Regions from separate parts of the Cupriavidus ulmosensis genome, predicted to be linked through region 2. Evidence: predicted binding sites of a transcription regulator. Region 2 holds the regulator's gene; each other region holds the start of a gene.
What was found. The regulator HrcA, encoded in region 2, represses chaperone genes, less so after heat shock. The targets are predictions, from matches to a motif close to TTAGCACTCNNNNNNNNNGAGTGCTAA.
Positions count from the first base shown of each region.

Region 1 (5,324 bases), 260 kb from region 2:
GCGAGTACGTGCTGCTGGCGCGGCTGGCCGGCGCCGGCCCGGCGTGGGTGATGCTGCGGCACATCGTGCCCGGCATCGCCGGCATCTTCGTGGTGCTGGCCACGCTGGACATCGGCAGCGTGATCATTCTCGAGGCTACCATGAGCTTCCTGGGGCTGGGCGTGCAGCCGCCCGCGGCCTCGTGGGGCTCGATGATCGCCGAAGGCCGCGGCCAGCTGAGCACCGCGTGGTGGGTCTGCGTGATGCCGGGCGCGGTGCTGATCGTCACCGTGCTGGCCGTCAATCTGCTGGGGGATGCGCTGCGCGGCAAGCTCAACCCCGTCATTCCGCAGACCTGGTGAACGGGGAACGCATGGACATCCTGCTCGAAGCGCGTGGCCTGGCCACGCAACTGATTACCCGCAACGGCACCATCACCGCGGTCGACCAGGTCAGCCTGGCGGTGCGCAAGGGCAGGGTGCTGGCGCTGGTGGGCGAGTCCGGCTCGGGCAAGAGCATGACCTGCGCCTCCATGCTCGGCCTGCTGCCGGCCAACGGCAAGGTGGTCGGCGGCGAGGTGCTGTTCAAGGGCCGCGACCTGCTGCGCCTGCCCGCGCGCGAATTGCGCAAGGTGCGCGGCCGGCAGATGGGCATGGTGCTGCAGGATGCCATGACCTCGCTCAACCCGCTGCTGACCATCGGCGAGCAGGTCGGCGAGGTGTTCCGCTGGCACCACGGCGTCACCGACCGCCGCGAGCTGCGCCGCCTGAGCATCCAGGCGCTGGAGGCGGTGCGGATTCCCGCCGCCGCCGAGCGGCTCGACAGCTACCCGTTCCAGTTCAGCGGCGGCATGCGCCAGCGCGTGTCCATCGCCATCAACATCGCCTGCTCGCCGGACCTGCTGATCTGCGACGAGCCCACCACGGCGCTCGACGTGACCGTGCAGATGCAGATCCTGGGCCTGCTCAAGGAACTGCAGGCCACGCGCGACATGACCATCGTGTTCATCACGCACGACCTGCAGCTGGCCGCGCAGTTCTGCGACGACGTGGCCATCATGTACGCGGGCCGCATCGTCGAGCAGGGTCCCATCGCCGAGGTGTTCGCGCATCCCGTGCATCCGTACACCGAAGGCCTGCTGCGCGCGATCCCGTCGCTGTCCGACTGCGACGCGCCGCTGCGGACCATCCCGGGCACGCCGCCGCTGCCGCGCGACTGGGCCCCCGGCTGCCGCTTCGCGGCGCGCTGCCCCGAGGCCGCGGCGCGCTGCCACGCCGCCTACCCGAACTGGTTCGAGTGGGGTGGCGACGATGATGACGGTGGCGACGGCGGCGGCCGGCGCCGCGTGGCCTGCTGGCACACCGCGCAGCGCGTGGAGGCCGCCCGCGCGGGCGCCGATGGCGTGGTGCAGCCCGTTTCCGTTCCTCCAGCCAGGCAGAAGGTCGCATGAGCGCAGCCACCGCATTCATCCGCGCGGAAGACCTGCGCAAGCAGTACCAGGTACGCAAGGGCCTGTTCGGCAAGGGCAAGACCCTGCATGCCGTGGCCGGCGTCGATTTCGAGGTGGCCGCCGGCAGCACCTTCGGGCTGGTGGGCGAGTCCGGCTCGGGCAAGAGCACGCTGGCGCGCCTGCTGCTGGCGGCCGAGCCGCCCAGCGGCGGCCGGCTGCACGTGGACGGCAAGCCGCTGTCCACGCGCACGGCGCGCGAGCGCAAGGCCTTCCACCGGCTGGTGCAGCCGGTGCTGCAGGACCCCTATGCATCGCTCAACCCGCTGATGCGGATCGGCGACATCGTGTCCGAGCCCATGCGCATCCACGGCCTGGCGAAGGGGTCGGCGCTGGCCGCGCGCGTGGCCGCGCTGCTGCAGTCCGTCGGCCTGGCGCCGACGCTGGCGCAGCGCTTTCCCAACGAGCTCAGCGGCGGCCAGCGCCAGCGCGTGGCGATCGCGCGGGCGCTGGGCCTGGCGCCGCGCGCGCTGGTGCTGGACGAGCCGGTGTCGGCGCTCGACGTCTCCATCCAGGCGCAGATCCTCAACCTGCTCAAGGACATCCAGCAACAGCAGGGGCTGACCTATGTGCTGATCTCGCACGACCTCGCCGTGGTGGCCTACATGAGCAGCCGGATCGGCGTGCTGTACCTGGGCGAGTTCGTGGAGCTGGGCAGCCGCGACGACATCATCCGCCGTCCCCGGCATCCCTATACGCGGGCGCTGATGGCGTCCAGCGAAAGCCGCGTGGAAAGTGGCGCACAGAGCGGCGCGGTGGCGGAAATCCCGTCGCCGATCGCGCTGCCGCAAGGCTGCCGTTTCCAGGCGCGCTGCCCGCATGCCGCGCCGCGCTGCCGCGAGCAGCAGCCGGCGCTGCGGCCGGCCGGCGCCGCGCACCGCGTGGCCTGCCATTTCGATCTCTGAGCGCGGGCGCGCTTCCTTGCGCTCCCTTGGCGCCTCCTTGGCGCCCCTGATAAGGAAATGCGAAACAAGCAGTTGGAGGGCGCGGGGGCGCGTTTCTATACTTGGCACTCGCCGGTGCCGAGTGCTGATCGACCGTGCCGACGCGCGCTGAAACGCGCTGAATCGCATCGACGGCGCAGCGCCGCCCCGGCCCGAATCCCTTTCCCATCCAGGAGCCAGCATGAGCCTTCGTCCCCTGCATGACCGCGTTCTCGTCAAGCGGTCCGACAACGAAACCCGCACCGCGTCCGGCATCGTGATTCCCGACAGCGCCGCCGAGAAGCCCGACCAGGGCGAAGTGATCGCGGTCGGCCCGGGCCGCCGCAACGAAGCCGGCGAGCGCATCGCGCCCGACCTGCGCGTGGGCGACCGCGTGCTGTTCGGCAAGTACGCCGGGCAGGGCGTCAAGGTGGACGGCGAGGAACTGCTGGTGCTGCGCGAGGAAGACATCGTCGCCGTGGTCGAGCGCTGACGCGCCGCCGCACCGTAACCCGACCAACAGACAACGACACAGGAACAACAGCAATGGCAGCGAAAGACGTAGTGTTCAGCGACGTGGCGCGCGCGAAGGTGGTGGAAGGCGTCAACATCCTCGCCAACGCGGTCAAGGTCACGCTCGGCCCCAAGGGCCGCAACGTGGTGCTGGAGCGCAGCTTCGGCAGCCCCACCGTGACCAAGGACGGCGTGTCCGTGGCCAAGGAGATCGAGCTGCAGGACAAGCTGCAGAACGTCGGCGCGCAACTGGTCAAGGAAGTGGCCTCGCGCACCAGCGACAACGCCGGCGACGGCACCACCACCGCCACCGTGCTGGCCCAGGCCATCGTGCGCGAGGGCGTCAAGTACGTGGCGGCGGGCCTGAACCCGCAGGACCTGAAGCGCGGCATCGACAAGGCGGTGGCGGTGGCCATCGAGGAGCTGCGCCGCATCAGCAAGCCGACCACCACCAGCCGCGAGATCGCGCAGGTGGGCACCATCTCGGCCAACGGCGAGAGCGCCATCGGCGAGCGCATCGCCGAGGCCATCGACCGCGTCGGCAAGGAAGGCGTGATTACCGTGGAAGACGGCAAGTCGCTCGGCGACGAGCTCGAAGTGGTGGAAGGCATGCAGTTCGACCGCGGCTACCTGTCGCCGTACTTCATCAACAACCCCGACAAGCAGGTGGTGGTGCTGGAGCAGCCGTTCCTGCTGCTGGTGGACAAGAAGATCTCCAGCATCCGCGACCTGCTGCCGGTGCTGGAGCAGGTGGCCAAGGCTGGCCGCCCGCTGCTGATCATCGCCGAGGACGTCGACGGCGAGGCGCTGGCCACGCTGGTGGTCAACAACATCCGCGGCATCCTGAAGGCCGCCGCCGTCAAGGCGCCGGGCTTCGGCGACCGCCGCAAGGCGCTGCTGGAGGACATCGCCATCCTCACCCGCGGCCAGGTGGTGGCAGAGGAAGTCGGCCTGTCGCTGGAGAAGGCCACGCTGGAAGAACTGGGCCAGGCCGCGCGCGTGGAGATCGGCAAGGAAAACACCACCATCATCGACGGCGCCGGCGACGCCGCGCAGATCCAGGCGCGCGTCAAGCGCATCCGCACCCAGATCGACGAAGCCACCTCCGACTACGACCGCGAGAAGCTGCAGGAGCGCGTGGCCAAGCTGGCCGGCGGCGTGGCCGTGCTCAAGGTCGGCGGCGCCACCGAGGTCGAGGTCAAGGAAAAGAAGGCCCGCGTCGAAGACGCGCTGCACGCCACCCGCGCCGCGGTGGAAGAAGGCATCGTGGCCGGCGGCGGCGTGGCGCTGATCCGCGCGCGCCAGGCCGTCAAGGGCGTGACCGGCGCCAACCCGGACCAGCAGGCCGGCATCAAGATCGTGCTGCGCGCGCTGGAAGAGCCGCTGCGCCAGATCGTCACCAACGCCGGCGAGGAAGCCAGCGTGATCGTGGCGCGCGTGGAGGAGGGCTCGGGCAACTTCGGCTACAACGCGGCCACCGGCGAATACGGCGACCTCGTGGAAGGCGGCGTGGTCGATCCGACCAAGGTCACGCGCACCGCGCTGCAGAACGCCGCCTCGGTGGCCGGCCTGATCCTGACCACGGACGCGGCGGTGATCGAACTGCCCAAGGCCGACGCCGCCCCCGCGCTGCCGGGCGGCGCGCCGGGCGGGCTGGATTTCTGAGCCTGACGGCCGGTTGATGGCCGTGGCGGGCGACGTGGCCTGCCGGCGGAAATCAGCCTGATGTGTGTTGTCGCCTCGCTCCCGCGTGCGGGAGCGGGGCAGGGGGAGAGGGGCGGCGCCGCCACGAAGCGACGGTGGCCGCCTGTGCCGCGCGCGGGCGCTGGCCCTTTCCCCCGGCCCCTCTCACACGGTGCGGGAGAGGGGAGCAAACCTTCTCCTTCGCTCGAATTCTCGCGCAAATGCCGGCCCGAACCGGCGCCGGAGGGCATCGGCAATTGGCATGTTCCGCGCCGCCCGACTACCCTTCACCCATCCCCGAAGCAACATGATTCAAGCCGGCAGCCGCCAGGATTGCTAGACTGTGGGGTTGCCGCTGCCCCGGTCCGGCCCCGATGGCCTGGATGGCGGGTCTTTCCGCCATCTTCCGGGCCAGCGCCGGGGAGATGGCTGGCGGGATGGTTGCCACCCGGCACGAATAACTTTCTTGAAGCGGATGCACTATGGGTTTTGAACAACTTGCCGCGTTGAAGCAGCAACTGGCGGCGCAGGCTAAAGAGGCCCGGCAGGGCAAAGAGGCCAGGGCGGACAAGGCGGACAAGCGGAAGGCCTTGCCCCGGCGGCCGGAGAAGAAGGAGCCGGTCGACCCGGTGGTCGAATCGATCTGGCGCCTGCAAAGGCACTTCCCGCGGGCGTTTCCCAAGAATCCCGCGCCCAAGCTGCCGCTCAAGCAGGGCATT
Region 1 covers NZ_CDRMWP010000001.1:1,719,543-1,724,866, forward strand. The annotation lists gene ACWTPI_RS07765 (ABC transporter permease) at 1-341, shown strand, start outside; gene ACWTPI_RS07770 (ABC transporter ATP-binding protein) at 338-1,429, shown strand; gene ACWTPI_RS07775 (ABC transporter ATP-binding protein) at 1,426-2,391, shown strand; gene groES (co-chaperone GroES) at 2,612-2,902, shown strand; gene groL (chaperonin GroEL) at 2,956-4,587, shown strand; gene ACWTPI_RS07790 (ProQ/FinO family protein) at 5,088-5,324, shown strand, end outside.
Region 1: groES (co-chaperone GroES) is a predicted target of HrcA. The motif match lies at 2,493-2,519, and genes of this name have one in related genera.

Region 2 (5,324 bases):
CGCGGATGCGCGAGCGGGTGACGGAGCCGGCCGGGCCGCCCTCGCTGGTTTCCTTGCTGACCAGCAGGTGCGTGCCGGCCTGCGCGGCCACCTGCGGCAGGTGGGTCACGCACAGCACCTGGCGCGCGCGGCCCAGCTCCTGCAGGCGGCGGCCAACGACTTCGGCCACCGCGCCGCCGATGCCGGTATCGACTTCGTCGAAGATCAGGGTCGGCGTGGGCGCGGCCTCGCTGGTGATGACCGAGATCGCCAGGCTGATGCGGGCGAGCTCGCCGCCGGAGGCCACCTTGGCCAGCGGGCGGGCGCTCACGCCGGCATGCCCGGCGACCAGGAATTCGACTTGCTCGAGGCCGTGGCTCTGGCCTTCCTCGAGCGGGTGCAGCGCCACGGCGAAGCTGCCGCCGGCCATCGACAGGCCCTGCATGGCCTCGGTCACGCCGGCCGAGAGCTTCTCGGCGGCCACCTTGCGCGCCGCGCCGAGGTGCTGGGCGATGGTCAGGTAGGCGGCGCGCGCGGCGGCCTCGCGCGCCATCGCCTTGTTCAGGTCCTGGGCCGACTGCAGGTCGTCGAGCTGCTGGCGCCGTGCCAGCAGCTCGTCGGGCAGTTGCTCGGGCGGCAGCCGGTACTTGCGCGCGGTGGTGTGCAGCGCCTGCATGCGCGCCTCCACCACCTGCAGCCGCTCGGGGTCGAGGTCGAGCCGGTCGACGTAGCGGTTGAGCGAGTGCGCGGCTTCCTCGACCTGCACCTGGGCCGGGTCGAGCGCGGCCAGCACGTCGCCCAGGGCCGGGTCGACGTCGGCGAGCTGGCGCAGGCGCTGCACCACGCCGTTGAGCGTGGACAGCACCGAGCCGTCGGCCTCGGAGAGCGCCTCGAGCGCGGCGCGGCTGCCTTCGATCAGGCCGGCGGCGTGCGACAGGCGGTTGTATTCGGCCTGGATGTCTTCCCATTCGCCGGGCTGCGGCGCGAGCTTTTCCAGCTCGCCGACCTGCCATTCGAGGCGCTCGCGCTCGAGCGCCATCTCGCGCGAGCGGTGCTCCACGGTCTCGCGCTGGCGCACGCAGGCGCGCCACGAGCGCCAGGCTTCGGCCACGGCGCCGGCCTGCGCGGTGAGGCCGGCGTGGGCGTCGAGCAGCAGGCGCTGGGCGTCGGGGCGCAGCAGCAGCTGGTGGGCGTGCTGGCCGTGGATGTCGACCAGGCGGTCGCCGATCTCGCGCAACTGGCCGAGCGTGGCGGCGGCGCCGTTGATGAAGGCCTTGCTGCGCCCGCCGGCGTCGACCGTGCGGCGCAGCAGCACCGTGCCTTCGTCGCCGGTGAGATCGTGCTCGGCCAGCCAGGCGTCGAGCCCGGGCGGCGTGGCGAAGGTGGCGCTGATACCGGCGCGGGCGGCGCCTTCGCGCACCACGCCGGCGTCGGCGCGCTCGCCCAGCACCAGGGCCAGCGCGTCGATCAGGATCGACTTGCCGGCGCCGGTCTCGCCGGTGAAGACGGTGAAGCCCGGGGAGAAGTCGAGGTCGAGGCTATCGACGATGACGAAATCGCGGATGGACAGGCTGCGCAGCATCGTGGGCGACGGGGTCAGGGTCTGGGTTGGATCGTTCCGGGTCGTTCGGGGCCGCGTCAGAGCCGGTTGTCTTCGCTCGGGTACTCGTGCCAGTGCAGCTTCTTGCGCAGCGTGGCGTAATAGTTGTAGCCGAGCGGGTGCAGCAGGTGGACGGTCTTGGCCGAGCGCCGCACCACGATGCGGTCGCCGGGCAGCAGCGAGGTCAGCGACTGCATGTCGAAGTTGACGCTGGCGTCGCGCGCGGTGGCCACCTCGATCGACACCTCGGCGTCGTGCGGCAGCACGATCGGGCGGTTCGACAGCGCGTGCGGGGCGATCGGCACCAGCACCAGGCCGGACAGCGTGGGATGCAGGATCGGGCCGCCGGCCGACAGCGCGTAGGCCGTGGAGCCGGTCGGCGTGGACACGATCAGGCCGTCCGAGCGCTGGTTGTACATGAAGTAGCCGTCCACCGAGACCGCCAGCTCGACCATGCCGGAGATGCCGGAGCGGTTGACCACCACGTCGTTGAAGGCCAGCGCGGAGAAGATCACGCCGTCGTCGCGCACCACCTGCGACTCCAGCAGCATGCGGGTCTCGGATTCGTAGCGCCCGGCCAGCATGTCGGGCAGCACCGACTGCACGTTCTCGAGCGGGATGTCGGTCATGAAGCCGAGCCGCCCGTGGTTGACGCCGATCAGCGGCACCGGGAAGCCGGCGAGCTGGCGCGCCAGCCCTAGCAGGGTGCCGTCGCCGCCCAGCACCACGGCGACGTCGGCATGCTTGCCGATCTCGCCGGGCGGCAGGGAAGGGTAGTCGGTCAGCCCGGTGGCCAGCGCGGTCTCGCGTTCGAACACGACGTCCTGGCCGTTCTTCAGGATGCAGGCGGCCAGTTCTTCCAGCGGGCCTTCGATGCCGGCGGTGGCGTACCTGCCGATCAGGGCGACGGTGCGGAAGGGGGCGCGCGCGGCGGCGGGCTTGGGGAGCGATGACATGCCCGGATTAGACCATACCGCCGTGACCATTGTCAGCACGCCGGCGCGCGCCGGTGCGCGCCAGCCGCCCGAACCGGGAAAACTTGCGTAAAATCGGGTGCATCATGGATGAACGTGCCAAAACGCTTCTCAAAACGCTGATCGAGCGCTATATCGCCGAGGGGCAGCCCGTCGGCTCGCGCACCCTGTCGAAATACTCGGGGCTCGACCTGTCGCCGGCCACCATCCGCAATGTGATGTCGGACCTGGAGGAGATGGGCTTCATCACCAGCCCGCACACCTCGGCCGGGCGCATCCCGACGCCGCGCGGCTACCGGCTGTTCGTCGACACCATGCTGACCGCCCAGCCGCTCGACAGCGCGCTCAACCTGGCCGAGCTGGCCGGCAAGATCCAGGGGCAGCTGCACGGCCAGCAGCTCGGGCCGCAGCGCATGATCACCTCGGCGGCGCACACCTTGTCCAACCTGTCGCATTTCGCCGGCGTGGTGATGACGCCGCGGCGCGCGCAGGCGTTCCGCCAGGTCGAATTCATGCGGCTGTCGGACAAGCGCATCCTGCTGATCATCGTCACGCCCGAAGGCGACGTGCAGAACCGCATCATCCAGACCGAGCTGCCGTACACGCCGTCGCAGCTGGTCGAGGCCGCCAACTTCATCAACTCGCACTATGCCGGTATGAGCTTCGACAACGTGCGCGACCACCTGCGCGGCGAACTGCGGGCGCTGCGCATGGACATGTCGCAGCTGATGCAGGCGGCGGTGGAGGCCGGCAGCAGCGCGATGGCCGAGGAAGAGGACAACCACGTCTTCATCTCCGGCGAGCGCAAGCTGCTCGAGGTGGAGGACCTGTCCTCCAGCATGGAAAAGCTGCGCCGCCTGTTCGACGTGTTCGAGCACAAGACCGGCCTGCTCAAGCTGCTCGACGTCTCCAGCCATGCGCAGGGCGTGCAGATCTTCATCGGCGGCGAGAGCAAGCTGGTGCCGCTCGAGGACATGGCGGTCATCACCGCGCCCTACGAGGTCGACGGCCAGATCGTCGGCACGCTGGGGGTGATCGGGCCGACCCGCATGGCTTACGAACGGGTGATCCCGATCGTCGACATCACGGCGCGGCTGCTGTCCAGCGCGCTGAGCCAGAACTAGTGCGGGGTCCGGCGGGTCTCACCGGCTGCCAGTGCCGTTGCGCCCGCCGGCCCGGCGCGACCCGGCGGCCGCGCGCGTTCGCCGCGGCCCGCCCCGCCACACCGGAAACACCATGACGACTACTCCCGAACCGGCCTATCAGCACGGCCAGGCGCCGCGCACGGCGGTCCTGCTGATCAATCTCGGCACCCCGGACGCGCCGACCCCGAAGGCCGTCGGCAGCTATCTCCGGCAGTTCCTGTCCGATCCGCGCGTGGTGGAGATCCCGCGCGCGGCCTGGCTGCCGATCCTGTACGGCTTCATCCTGCCGCTGCGCTCGCGCGCCTCGGCCATGAAATATGAGTCGGTATGGCTGCGCGAGGCGCACATGACCGGCTCGCCGCTGCTGGTCCACACCGAGCGCCAGGCCCACGCGCTGCAACTGCTGCTCAACCAGCACGGCCACGAAGTGACGGTGGCGTGCGCGATGCGCTACGGCAATCCGTCGATCGGCTCGGTGCTCGAGGCGCTGCGGCGCCAGGGCACCGAGCGCGTCCTGCTGCTGCCGCTGTACCCGCAGTATTCGGGCAGCACCACGGCCACGGCGTTCGACGAGGCGTTCCGCGTGCTGGCGCAGTGGCGCAACCAGCCCGAGCTGCGGCTGGTCAAGCATTTTCACGACCATCCGTCCTATATCGCTGCCCTGCACCAGCAGGTGGGCGCATACTGGGCGCAGCACGGCACGCCCGATTTCGCGCGCGGCGACCGGCTGATCCTGTCGTTCCACGGGGTGCCGCGGCGCACGCTGGAACTGGGCGATCCCTACCATTGCGAATGCCTCAAGACCGGCCGCCTGCTGGGCGAGGCGCTGGGCCTGCAGCCGGGCCAGTACCAGGTCACGTTCCAGTCGCGCTTCGGACGCGCGGAATGGCTGCAGCCGTACACGGCGCCGACGCTGCGGGAGCTGGGCAAGGTCGGCACGGGCCGCGTCGACGTGTTCTGCCCGGGCTTCCCGGCCGACTGCCTGGAGACGCTCGAGGAGATCGGCATGGAAGGGCGTTCCGAATTCCAGGTGGCCGGCGGCAAGGTTTTCCACTACATTCCCTGCCTCAACGACGCCGAGTCCTGGATCGCCGGGCTGGCGGAGATCGCCCTGCAGCACCTGCAGGGCTGGCCGCTGCGGCTGCCGCACCCGCACGAGCTGGAGGCGCGCCGCAGCCAGGCGCAGATGCGCGGCGCGGCGGCCTGAGGCGCGCTTCGTGGCAAGGAGATGACAGCATGAACGTATCTTTCGAGGCGGATGCCCGCCTGCGCATCGACAAATGGCTGTGGTGCGCGCGTTTCTTCAAGACCCGCTCGCTGGCGGCCGAGGCTGTGGAGCGCGGCAAGGTGCGGGTCAACGGCCAGCCGTGCAAGAACTCGCGCGAGGTCAGGCCCGGCGACACGGTCGTGCTCGAAGCGCACCAGCAGCGCTGGGAACTGGTGGTCAAGGGGATCGCGGGCGCGCGCGGCGCGGCGCCGGTGGCGCAGACGCTCTACGCGGAAACCGAGGCAAGCCAGGCGCGGCGGCGGGAGGAGGCGGAAAACCGGCGGGTCAACACGGAGCCGGCGTCGCGGCTGCAGGGCCGGCCGACCAAGCGCGACCGGCGCCTGCTCGACGGCATCGGG
Region 2 covers NZ_CDRMWP010000001.1:1,458,615-1,463,938, forward strand. The annotation lists gene recN (DNA repair protein RecN) at 1-1,561, opposite strand, end outside; gene ACWTPI_RS06690 (NAD kinase) at 1,618-2,535, opposite strand; gene hrcA (heat-inducible transcriptional repressor HrcA) at 2,640-3,677, shown strand; gene hemH (ferrochelatase) at 3,790-4,905, shown strand; gene ACWTPI_RS06705 (RNA-binding S4 domain-containing protein) at 4,935-5,324, shown strand, end outside.

Region 3 (5,324 bases), 420 kb from region 2:
GTCCTGCCGCATCCATTCGAAGTCGCACGTGACCGGCAGGTCGTGCGGGAAGCGGAACAGGTAGGGCCGGTGCTCCCACGAGGTGAACGCGCTGATCTTCAGCAGGAACACCGATTCGAGCGTGCGCCGCAGCCACGCCGCGGGCAGCTCGGGAAACAGGCCGAGCAGCCGCTGGCCCAGCGCGGCCTCCGCGCTCACGCCGCTGCGGTCCGCCATGAAGTGGTTCCACAGCGCGATGCGGTGCTCGCGGTCCACCACGAACACGCCGCAGCCCATGCGCGCCAGCGCCAGTTCGTGCAGGCGCGCCTGCTGGGACGGTTCGAGAGGCATGTCGGGGGCTCCGGGCGTTGCCGATGCTGCGGGCGGATGCCGCCGTGCTACAGGCTGTCGAGGGTCGCGTCGAGCGCCGCGCACAGCCGCCCGAACGCGCTGCGCGCCAGCAGCGCGGCCAGGCAGGCCCGGAAGCGGCGGTCCTCGATGCGGACGTGCAGGTCGAGCAGCAGCGCGCTGCCCGCGGCCGGATTGCCCGACCTGGCGATGGCGCCGACGATCTGCGCCGCGTCGGTCTCGCGCGGCACGGAGAAGGCCGGCACGCGGCCGAGCTGCCCGAGCAGGCCGCAGACGCACGCGCCCGCGAGCACGTTCGCCACTTCGGGCAGCAGGCCGCGCAGCGCGGTCCCGCCGCCTTGGCCGCTCTCGCCGCACTCGCCGCACTCGCCGGCCAGGTCCTGGCGCCCGTAGAGCGCCTCGCAGAGTTCGCGCGCGCCGTCGCGCGCGAAGAACACCAGGCTCTCGCCGGCGATGTCAGCGCGGAAGCTCTGGCGGAAGGCCACCATGCCGCGCATGGCGCCGAGCCGCCGCTCGATTTCCTCCTTGAGCCGCTCCGGGTCGGCCACGCCGATGCGCGGGATCGACAGCGTGACGTGGCGGCCCAGCAGGCAGGCGAGCCTGGCGCCGGCCACGCCGATGCCGGCGTTCGCCAGCGCCTGCAGCGCATCGTGCCGCGCCGCGCCGAGCACGGCCGGCGCGCGGCGCGAACTGCGCCGGTCGCGGGCGCCGTGGCCGCGTTCGGTCATGGCCGCGGCCATGCGCGCCGGCTGGCGGCAGCTTGCGCGGCACTGGCATCGCGGACAAGCATTGGGGGTGGGACTGGGCGTGCCATGAATCTCCTCCGATCTTGACTGGGCGGCACGCGGTGGGGCTCCGCATGGGATTTGCCGGCGGCATTCGCGGCTGAACCGGCAATCCAGGCCGGTAAACAGTGACGGCGCCGGAATATCCGCGCGCCGCTCTCAATTAGATGGGGATGGCGGCGAAGAGTAAAGCGATTTGTTTTTATGCGGCATCGGTGGCGCGGCGGCGACCGGCGCGAGAAATACGGCGCGCGAAATTGGGATTGTTCTTAAACGATGACGATGCCGGAAGACGGCCGTTGCCTGCGCGGCAGTCGTCGGGCGGAGGCGGCGATGCGGCGGCGATGCGGCGGCAATACGGCGAAAGCGCGGGGGAATGTCCGCGTCCGGATGGCGAAGGCGTCGAAGGCGGTTGACAGGGGGCCGGTGCGGCATCGTCCGATCCCTGTTTATTTGATGAGATTTGTCTTAATTTTTCTTAAAGGGTTTTCCATGAAAATGACGAACCAAAAACAGGGAATTTCCATGATCCGATTCCGATTCACGGGAAATGGGCCGGTTATCCGCCTTTGTTCCCCGTTTTGACTCGCGCGCCGCGCGCCACCTCCGCGGCGGCCGGCGCGCGCTGGCGCCGCGCGATTTCCACCACGAGCTTGCCCCGCGCCGTGCCGGTCTCGATGGCGCGGTGCGCCTCGATGGCGTCGTCCAGGCCGAAGCGCCGCGGGTCGACGCGCACGGCGAGCTTGCCGGCGTCGGCCAGGCGCGCCGCCTCGCGCAGGATCGCGCCGTGGCGCGCGCGGCCGCGGCCGGTCAGCAGCGGGAGCAGCGTGAAGACGCCCGAGTATGTCGCGGCGCGCAGCGACAGCGGCGCCAGGCTGTGCGTGCCCCAGCCCAGGCAGCTCACCACGTGGCCGCCGCAGGTGCGCGCGGCGAGGAAGGCGTCGTCCAGCACCTTGCCGCCGACCGTGTCGTAGACCACGTCGAAGCCCTCTCCGCCGGTGTACTGGCCGACATACTGCTCGACCGTGACGGCGGCGAAGTCGATCGCGGTCGCGCCATAACCTTCGATGATGTCCCGGCTGGCGGCCGAGCCGGTGGCATGGACCCGCGCGCCGGCGGCTCGGGCGATCTGCACCGCGACATGCCCCACGCCGCCGGCGCCGCCGTGCACCAGCACCGTCTGCCCGGGCTGGACGCCGGCCCGGTCCACCAGCCCCTCCCACGCGGTGATGAACACCAGCGGCAGCGCGGCCGCCTCGCGCATGGAGAGCCGGGCCGGCTTGCGCGCGAGCAGGTCGGCGTCGACCGCGGCATACTCCGCCAGCGAGCCCTGCACGCCGCCCACGCCGCCGGTCATGCCGTAGACCTCGTCGCCGGGCGCGAAGCGGGTCACGCCCGGCCCGACCGCCTCCACCACGCCGGCCAGGTCGAGGCCGAGCACGGCCGGCAGCGGCTGGCGCGCATGCGCGGCGTTGCCGGCGCGGATCTTGGTGTCGAGCGGGTTGACGCCGCTGGCGAGGATGCGGACCAGCACCTCGCCGGGGCCGGCCTGCGGCCTGGGCAGGCTGGCAACCCGGAACGGCGCGTTGGCGCGCTCCGCGATCAGAGCCTGCATGGTGGCTTGGGACATGGGGGACTCCGTTGGCAATGTCGTGGTGGATGTCCCATTCTTGTGCATGCCCGGATGAAGATAAATCAACTTATCGGCATCCCGTCCATGCAGATCTGCATGCGTGCGGAAGCGCCCTCTGTGGCGGCGCCGGCGTGGCCGGCCAACAAATTCGCGCGATCCAAGGGTAAACACGTATCAAGTCGCTGACTTGAAAACGTAAACCCCCGTCCCTATAATTAGCACTCGTTGGGTTAGAGTGCTAACAGCGCTCTCTCAGCCTTCCGATTCTGCTGGCAGCTAGCCAAAGCGGCCAGTTTTGTGAACGTAAAATCACTTTTTGTACCAAGGAGTCCGTATGAATCTGCGTCCTTTGCACGACCGCGTGATCGTCAAGCGTCTGGACAATGAAACCAAGACCGCTTCCGGCATCGTGATTCCCGACAATGCTGCCGAAAAGCCTGATCAAGGTGAAGTGCTGGCCGTGGGCCCCGGCAAGAAGGATGACAAGGGTGCTTCGATCGCGCTCGACGTCAAGGTGGGTGACCGCGTGCTGTTCGGCAAGTATGCCGGCCAGGCCGTGAAGGTGGATGGCCAGGAACTGCTGGTCATGCGCGAAGAAGACATCATGGCCGTGGTGAACAAGTAATCACGCCCCCATCCGTACAGATTTAGGAGATTCAGAACATGGCAGCTAAAGACGTAGTGTTCGGCGACGCCGCCCGCGCCAAGATGGTCGAAGGCGTGAACATTCTCGCCAACGCAGTGAAGGTGACGCTGGGCCCGAAGGGCCGCAACGTCGTGCTGGAGCGCAGCTTCGGCGGCCCGACCGTGACCAAGGACGGCGTGTCCGTGGCCAAGGAAATCGAGCTGAAGGACAAGCTGCAGAACATGGGCGCGCAGATGGTCAAGGAAGTGGCTTCCAAGACCAGCGACAACGCCGGTGACGGCACCACCACCGCGACCGTGCTGGCCCAGTCGATCGTGCGCGAAGGCATGAAGTACGTTGCCGCCGGCATGAACCCGATGGACCTGAAGCGCGGCATCGACAAGGCCGTGCTGAACGCGGTCGAAGAGCTGAAGAAGCTGACCAAGAACACCACCACCAGCAAGGAAATCGCGCAAGTCGGCTCGATCTCCGCCAACAGCGACGAAGTGATCGGCAAGCTGATCGCGGAAGCGATGGACAAGGTCGGCAAGGAAGGCGTGATCACCGTCGAAGACGGCAAGTCGCTGGCCGACGAGCTGGAAGTCGTGGAAGGCATGCAGTTCGACCGCGGCTACCTGTCGCCGTACTTCATCAACAACCCGGAAAAGCAGGTTGTCGCCCTCGACAACCCGTTCGTCCTGCTGTTCGACAAGAAGATCTCGAACATCCGCGACCTGCTGCCGGTGCTGGAACAAGTGGCCAAGTCGGGCCGCCCGCTGCTGATCATCGCTGAAGACGTCGAAGGCGAAGCCCTGGCGACCCTGGTGGTGAACAACATCCGTGGCATCCTGAAGACCGCCGCCGTCAAGGCTCCGGGCTTCGGCGACCGCCGCAAGGCCATGCTGGAAGACATCGCCATCCTGACCGGCGGCGCCGTGATCGCCGAGGAAATCGGCCTGACGCTGGAAAAGGCGACCCTGCAGGAACTGGGTCAAGCCAAGCGCATCGAGATCGGCAAGGAAAACACCATCATCATCGACGGCGCCGGCGACGCAGCCTCGATCGAAGCGCGCGTCAAGCAGATCCGCGCCCAGATCGAAGAAGCGACCTCGGACTACGACCGCGAAAAGCTGCAAGAACGCGTGGCCAAGCTGGCCGGCGGTGTTGCCGTGATCAAGGTCGGCGCAGCCACCGAAGTCGAAATGAAGGAAAAGAAGGCCCGCGTGGAAGATGCACTGCACGCGACCCGCGCAGCCGTGGAAGAAGGCATTGTCCCCGGCGGCGGCGTGGCCCTGCTGCGCGCCCGCGCTGCCATCGCCAACCTGACCGGCGACAACGCCGACCAGAACGCCGGCATCAAGATCGTGCTGCGCGCGATGGAAGAGCCGCTGCGCCAGATCGTCCTGAACGCCGGCGAAGAAGCCTCGGTCGTGGTGGCCAAGGTCATCGAAGGCAAGGGCAACTACGGCTACAACGCCGCCACCGGCGAGTACGGTGACCTGGTGGAAATGGGCGTGCTGGACCCGACCAAGGTGACGCGCACCGCGCTGCAGAACGCCGCTTCGGTCGCTTCGCTGATGCTGACCACCGACTGCGCCGTGGCAGAACTGCCGAAGGACGAGTCGGCTCCGGCAATGCCGGGCGGCATGGGTGGCATGGGCGGCATGGACGGCATGATGTAAATCTGCCGGCCCGCCGCACAGGCAGCCTGCTTTACCCGCATTACCCGCAGTAGCAAAAACCCCCGCTGGCGCGAGCCGGCGGGGGTTTTTGTCTTTGGCGGCGGCGTCTTACGTGGATTGGCCCGGACTCGCGCGGACGCTCAGATCTCCACCGTGAAGCACCAGTCGAAGGCCGGGTTCTCCGGCTCGCCGGTCTGGCGGCGCACGTAGCCGCGCGGGTTGCACACCACGCGCGCGCCGTCGAGCCGGTA
Region 3 covers NZ_CDRMWP010000001.1:1,042,408-1,047,731, forward strand. The annotation lists gene ACWTPI_RS04785 (GGDEF domain-containing protein) at 1-330, opposite strand, end outside; gene ACWTPI_RS04790 (hypothetical protein) at 378-1,076, opposite strand; gene ACWTPI_RS04795 (zinc-dependent alcohol dehydrogenase family protein) at 1,693-2,763, opposite strand; gene groES (co-chaperone GroES) at 3,101-3,391, shown strand; gene groL (chaperonin GroEL) at 3,430-5,073, shown strand; gene ACWTPI_RS04810 (metallophosphoesterase) at 5,214-5,324, opposite strand, start outside.
Region 3: groES (co-chaperone GroES) is a predicted target of HrcA. The motif match lies at 2,982-3,008, and genes of this name have one in related genera.

Region 4 (5,324 bases), 1.0 Mb from region 2:
CGCCAGTACGCCGCCCTCACCAAGCCCCGCGTCACGCAACTGGCCGTCTTCTGCGCCATCATCGGCATGTTCCTGGCTTCGCCGGGCATGGTGCCGTGGCCGGTGCTGATCGGCGGCGCGGCGGGCATCTGGCTGCTGGCGGGCGCGGCGTTCGCCATCAACTGCCTGGTGGAGCAGAAGATCGACGCGCTGATGCGCCGCACCGCGTGGCGCCCCTCGGCCACCGGCGAGATCACCACCGCGCAGACGCTGGTGTTCTCCGCGGTGCTGGGCGGGGCGGGGATGTGGCTGCTGCACGTGTTCGCCAACGACCTGACCATGTGGCTGACGGTGGCGACCTTCGTCGGCTACGCGGTGGTGTACACCATCCTGCTCAAGCCGGCCACGCCACAGAACATCGTGATCGGCGGCCTGTCCGGCGCCATGCCGCCGGCGCTGGGCTGGGCGGCGGTGTCGGGCACCGTGCCGGCCGAAGCGTGGTTCCTGGTGCTCATCATCTTCACCTGGACCCCGCCGCATTTCTGGGCGCTGGCGCTGTACCGCCGCGCCGACTACGCCAAGTCGGGCCTGCCGATGCTGCCGATCACCCACGGCGAGCGCTTCACCCTGCTGCACATCCTGCTGTACACGCTGATCATGATCGCGGCCACGCTGCTGCCGTTCGTGTACGGCATGTGCGGTTATATCTACCTGGCGTCCGCGCTGGTGCTCGGCGGCGGTTTCCTGGCCTATGCCTGGAAGCTGTACCGCAACTACTCGGATGCGCTGGCGCAGCGCATGTTCCGCTTCTCGATCCTGTACCTGTCGCTGCTGTTCGCGGCGCTGCTGATCGACCACTACTTCAAGTTCCTGCCGCAGTCCTGAACGGCGCGCCGGCGCCGGTCTTGCGGCATCTTGTCGCGGACCGGGCGCAGCGGCGGCGCGATCGGCGATACTGCGCCCATATGCCAATGCGAGGCGGCCAATGTGAAGCGGCCGCCCTGCGCCGCCCCATCCATCACGCGACCCGAATGCCTACCCGCCCCTTCCCCGGTTCTTCCTCCAGCTTCGCGCTGCTGCTTCGTCGTTTCTGCCTGCTGGCGCTGTGTTCGCTGCTGCTCGCCGCGTGTGGCCAGCAGCGCGCGTCCTTCAAGAACGTCGACATCACCGGCGGCAGCGAATTCGGCAAGGACTTCAGCCTCACCGACCACACCGGCAAGGTCCGCACGCTGGCCGACTTCAAGGGCAAGGCGGTGGTGATGTTCTTCGGCTACACGCATTGCCCGGACGTCTGCCCGACCACGATGGCCGAGCTCAAGGCGGTCATGGAGCAGCTCGGCCCCGATGCCGACAAGGTGCAGGTGCTGTTCGTCACGGTCGACCCCGAGCGCGACACGCAGGAGCTGCTGGCGCAATACGTGCCGGCCTTCGACCCGCGCTTCCTGGGCATGCGCGCGGCCGACGACGCCGCGCTGCAGAAGGTGGCCAAGGACTTCAAGGTGTATTACGCCAAGGTGCCCGGCACCTCGCCGAACAACTACACGATGGACCACTCGGCCGGCAGCTACGTGTTCGACCCGAGCGGCAAGCTGCGCCTGTTCATCCGCCACGGCCAGGGGCCGGAGCCGATCGTGCACGATCTCAAGCAGCTGCTGTCCTGATCCGCGTGCCGCCGCAGGCGGCGCGCGGACGAAAAAAGGGCCGGTCGCGAGGACCGGCCCTTTTTCGTTGCGCGGCGCGGCTTTCGCCGCCGCGCGCGGTCAGGCAAACGCTTCAGGCAAACGCTTGCAGCGCGCCCTTCATCTTCTTCATCGCCGCGGTCTCGATCTGGCGGATGCGCTCGGCCGACACGCCGAACTCGTCAGCCAGCTCGTGCAGCGTCGAGCCGCCCGAGCCGTCGTCGTTGACGTGCAGCCAGCGCGCCTCGATGATGCGGCGGCTGCGCTCGTCGAGCTTGCCCAGCGCTTCTTCCAGGCCCTGCACCTGCAGGCGGTCGTGGCGCTGGGCCTCGATCACGCGGGTCGGCTCGTTGTGGTTGTCGGCCAGGTAGGCGATGGGGGCGAATTCCTCCTCGCCGTCGTCGATCTGGCCTTCCAGCGCCAGGTCGCCGCCCGACAGGCGGGTCTCCATCTCCATCACTTCTTCCGGCTTGACGTTCAGCTCGCGCGCCACCGCGTCGATCTGTTCCGGCGTGAAGGTGTGGGCGCCCTGCTTGTGGCTGCGCAGGTTGAAGAACAGCTTGCGCTGGGCCTTGGTGGTGGCCACCTTGACCATGCGCCAGTTCTTCAGCACGTACTCGTGGATCTCGGCCTTGATCCAGTGCATGGCATACGACACCAGGCGCACGCCCTGGTCCGGGTCGAAGCGCTTCACCGCCTTCATCAGGCCGATGTTGCCTTCCTGGATCAGGTCGGCGTGGGGCAGGCCGTAGCCAAGGTACTGGCGGGCGATGGACACCACCAGGCGCAGGTGCGATAGCACCAGGCGGCGCGCCGCGTCGACGGAGTCGTGCTCGCGCAGGTCGCGCGCAAGCCGCTGCTCCTCCTCGGGCGTCAGCATGGGGATACGATGGACAGCCTGGATATAGCTGTCCAGGTTTCCCAGATTACCGGGAAACGTCAGCGCGAACGCCCCGGCGCCCTGAGGCGCCGTAGGCAGGCGGCTGCTGGTTTGGGTCTGGTCGGCAGATAGGACCGCGTTCACTCGATTGCTCCTTTCGCATCCGGCGGGTGGGTTGCCCGCGGCGCTCGCCACAAGGGTCCGCGCACTGCATTGCAACACATATTAGCACTCAAGCCGGGGGACTGCTAAGTTGGAGTCCCCGTGGGGTTGATAGTTCCAGCTAATTGATGCCGTGAATCACATAGTCTTTTATCGGGGCCGGCTTCCGTCATGTGGCGTAATCACTATCAGACAGCGTTCGCTGCCTTATCGGACAAAGATTAGAGGGGGCGCGCCCCGTCTGGTTCTGTCGCCGGATGAGATGCTGTGTTCCGCCAGCAGCTACACTCCTCTCATTTGGCCGGCCCTCAGCTTCGGCCCAACCGGGGAGATCCATGTCTGTCATCGAACACTTGCTCAAGCCGCACACACGCGATCTCGGCGACGGTTTCACCGTCAGCCGCGTGCTGCCCGCCGCCGCGGCCCAGACGGTGGGCCCGTTCATCTTCTTCGACCACATGGGGCCCACGGCCCTGCCGCGCGGCCAGGGGCTGGATGTGCGCCCGCATCCGCATATCGGCCTGGCCACCGTGACCTACCTGTTCGACGGCGAAATCCTCCACCACGACAGCCTGGGCAGCAAGCAGGTGATCCGGCCCGGCGACGTCAACTGGATGACCGCCGGCAGCGGCATCGCGCACTCGGAGCGCTCGCCCGCGGCGGCCCGCGAGGCCGGGCCGAGCCTGCACGGCATCCAGACCTGGGTGGCGCTGCCGCTGGAACACGAGACCACCGCGCCGTCGTTCTTCCACCATCCGGCCGCGACGTTGCCCAAGCTCGAGCGCCCGGGCGTGCGCATGACTGTGATCGCGGGCGATGCGTTCGGCGCCGAGGCGCCGGTGAAGGTCTTCAGCCGCACGCTGTACGTGGCGATCGAGCTGGAGGCGGGCGCCAGCCTGGAGATCCCGCCCGAGCATGCCGAGCGCGGCGTCTATCCGGTCGACGGCGTGGTCGCGCTCGACGGCGAGGTGCTGCCGGAGCGTCACATGGCGGTGCTGGTGCCCGGCCAGACCGTCACGCTGAACGCCGAGGCGCCTTCGCGCGTGATGCTGCTCGGCGGCGATCCGACCGACGGGCACCGCTTCATCTTCTGGAATTTCGTCGCCAGCAGCAAGGAGGCCATCGAAGCCGCGTCGCAGCGCTGGGAGAACGACCAGTTCCCGCGCGTGCCGGGCGAGGACGACCGCATCCCGCTGCCGCCGCGCAAGCGCTAGACCGGGCTGGTCCAGGCCACGCGCGTGCCCTGCTGCACGCAGCCGCGGATGGCCTCGACCTGGGTGGCGATCGGTGCCGGCACCGGCACCTTGCCGTCCAGCACGGCGCGGATCCAGGCCGCGGTCTGCGCGGCGTCGTTGCCGGGCGGCAGTTCCGGCACCTCGCCAATCGAGCCCGCGGTGGGGTCGACCAGCGTGCGCTGGTGGCCGTCGTGCAGCCAGTCGATGCGGCCGGCGCGGCGCGCGTCGGCCACCACCTCGCCCTCGGTGCCGCGCGCCAGCAGCACGTTGGCCGGCTCGTGCGAGAAGTAGTCGGTCAGGGTCTCGCGGTATTCCGGATGGGTGTAGCTGTACAGGCGCAGCGCCTCGGCCGGCGTATGCGCGCCGACGGGCTGCAGCATCTTCGCCACCGTGTGCGAGGAATTGCGCAGGCCGATCTGCATGCGCCGGTCGAGCAGCCGCGACAGCGCCGGCGACAGCACGTCGACCGGCAGCACCGCCAGCGGGTTGTCCTTCTCGCGCAGGCGGGACTCGGCTTCGGCCACCGTCGCGCACGGCGCGATGCCGAGCGCCCCGAACAGCGCGATGCTGGTCACGCGCCCGCTGAATTCGCGGCTGCCGTGCACCAGCACCGGCACGCCTTCGCGCGCCAGCAGCAGCGCCAGCAGCGGCACCAGGTTGGGCTGCTTGCGCGCGCCGTTGTAGCTGGGGATGGAGACCACCACGCGGTCGGGCGGCGCGGCCAGCGGCAGGCAGTGCGCGTGCGCGGCCTCCAGCATGCCGGCCAGCTCGTGCGGCGCCTCGCCCTTGATGCGGTAGGCCATCAGCACGGCGCCCAGCTCGATGTCGGCCACGCGGCCGGCCAGCATGGCGTCGAACAGCGTCTGCGCGTCCTCGCGCGGCAGCGCGCGGGCGCCGTTGACGCCGCGGCCGATTTCCTTGATGTACCTGGCTGCGGCGAAAGGGGCAGCGGCGGGGGTGGCAGCGGGCGTGGCGGTGTCGGTCATGGCGGGCTGGGACGGTGTTGTTTGTGGTTCATGATAGCGGAGCGGGCCGGCGCTGCCCATCGCAGCCGCCGGCCCGCGCCGTTGAATCCGCGCCATGAACCCGCGGCCCGGCCCGCGCTCAGGCCGCTTCCTTGAGCGCCGGATTGCGCTGCTTGCGGTACAGGAAGTCCAGCACCGCGGTGCGGCAGGCGTGGTAGGCCTTGTCGTCGGCCAGCGCCATGCGCTCGCGCGGGCGCGGCAGGTCCACCGGCAGCACCTCGCCGATGGTCGCCGCGGGGCCGTTGGTCATCATGACGATGCGGTCGGCCAGCAGCACGGCCTCGTCCACGTCGTGCGTCACCATCACCACCGTGCTGCGGGTCTTGGCGACGATCTTGATGAGCTCGTCCTGCAGGTGGGCGCG
Region 4 covers NZ_CDRMWP010000001.1:462,247-467,570, forward strand. The annotation lists gene ACWTPI_RS02085 (heme o synthase) at 1-864, shown strand, start outside; gene ACWTPI_RS02090 (SCO family protein) at 1,011-1,640, shown strand; gene rpoH (RNA polymerase sigma factor RpoH) at 1,753-2,682, opposite strand; gene ACWTPI_RS02100 (pirin family protein) at 3,036-3,914, shown strand; gene ybiB (DNA-binding protein YbiB) at 3,911-4,921, opposite strand; gene ACWTPI_RS02110 (ABC transporter ATP-binding protein) at 5,040-5,324, opposite strand, start outside.
Region 4: rpoH (RNA polymerase sigma factor RpoH) is a predicted target of HrcA. The motif match lies at 2,764-2,790, and genes of this name have one in related genera.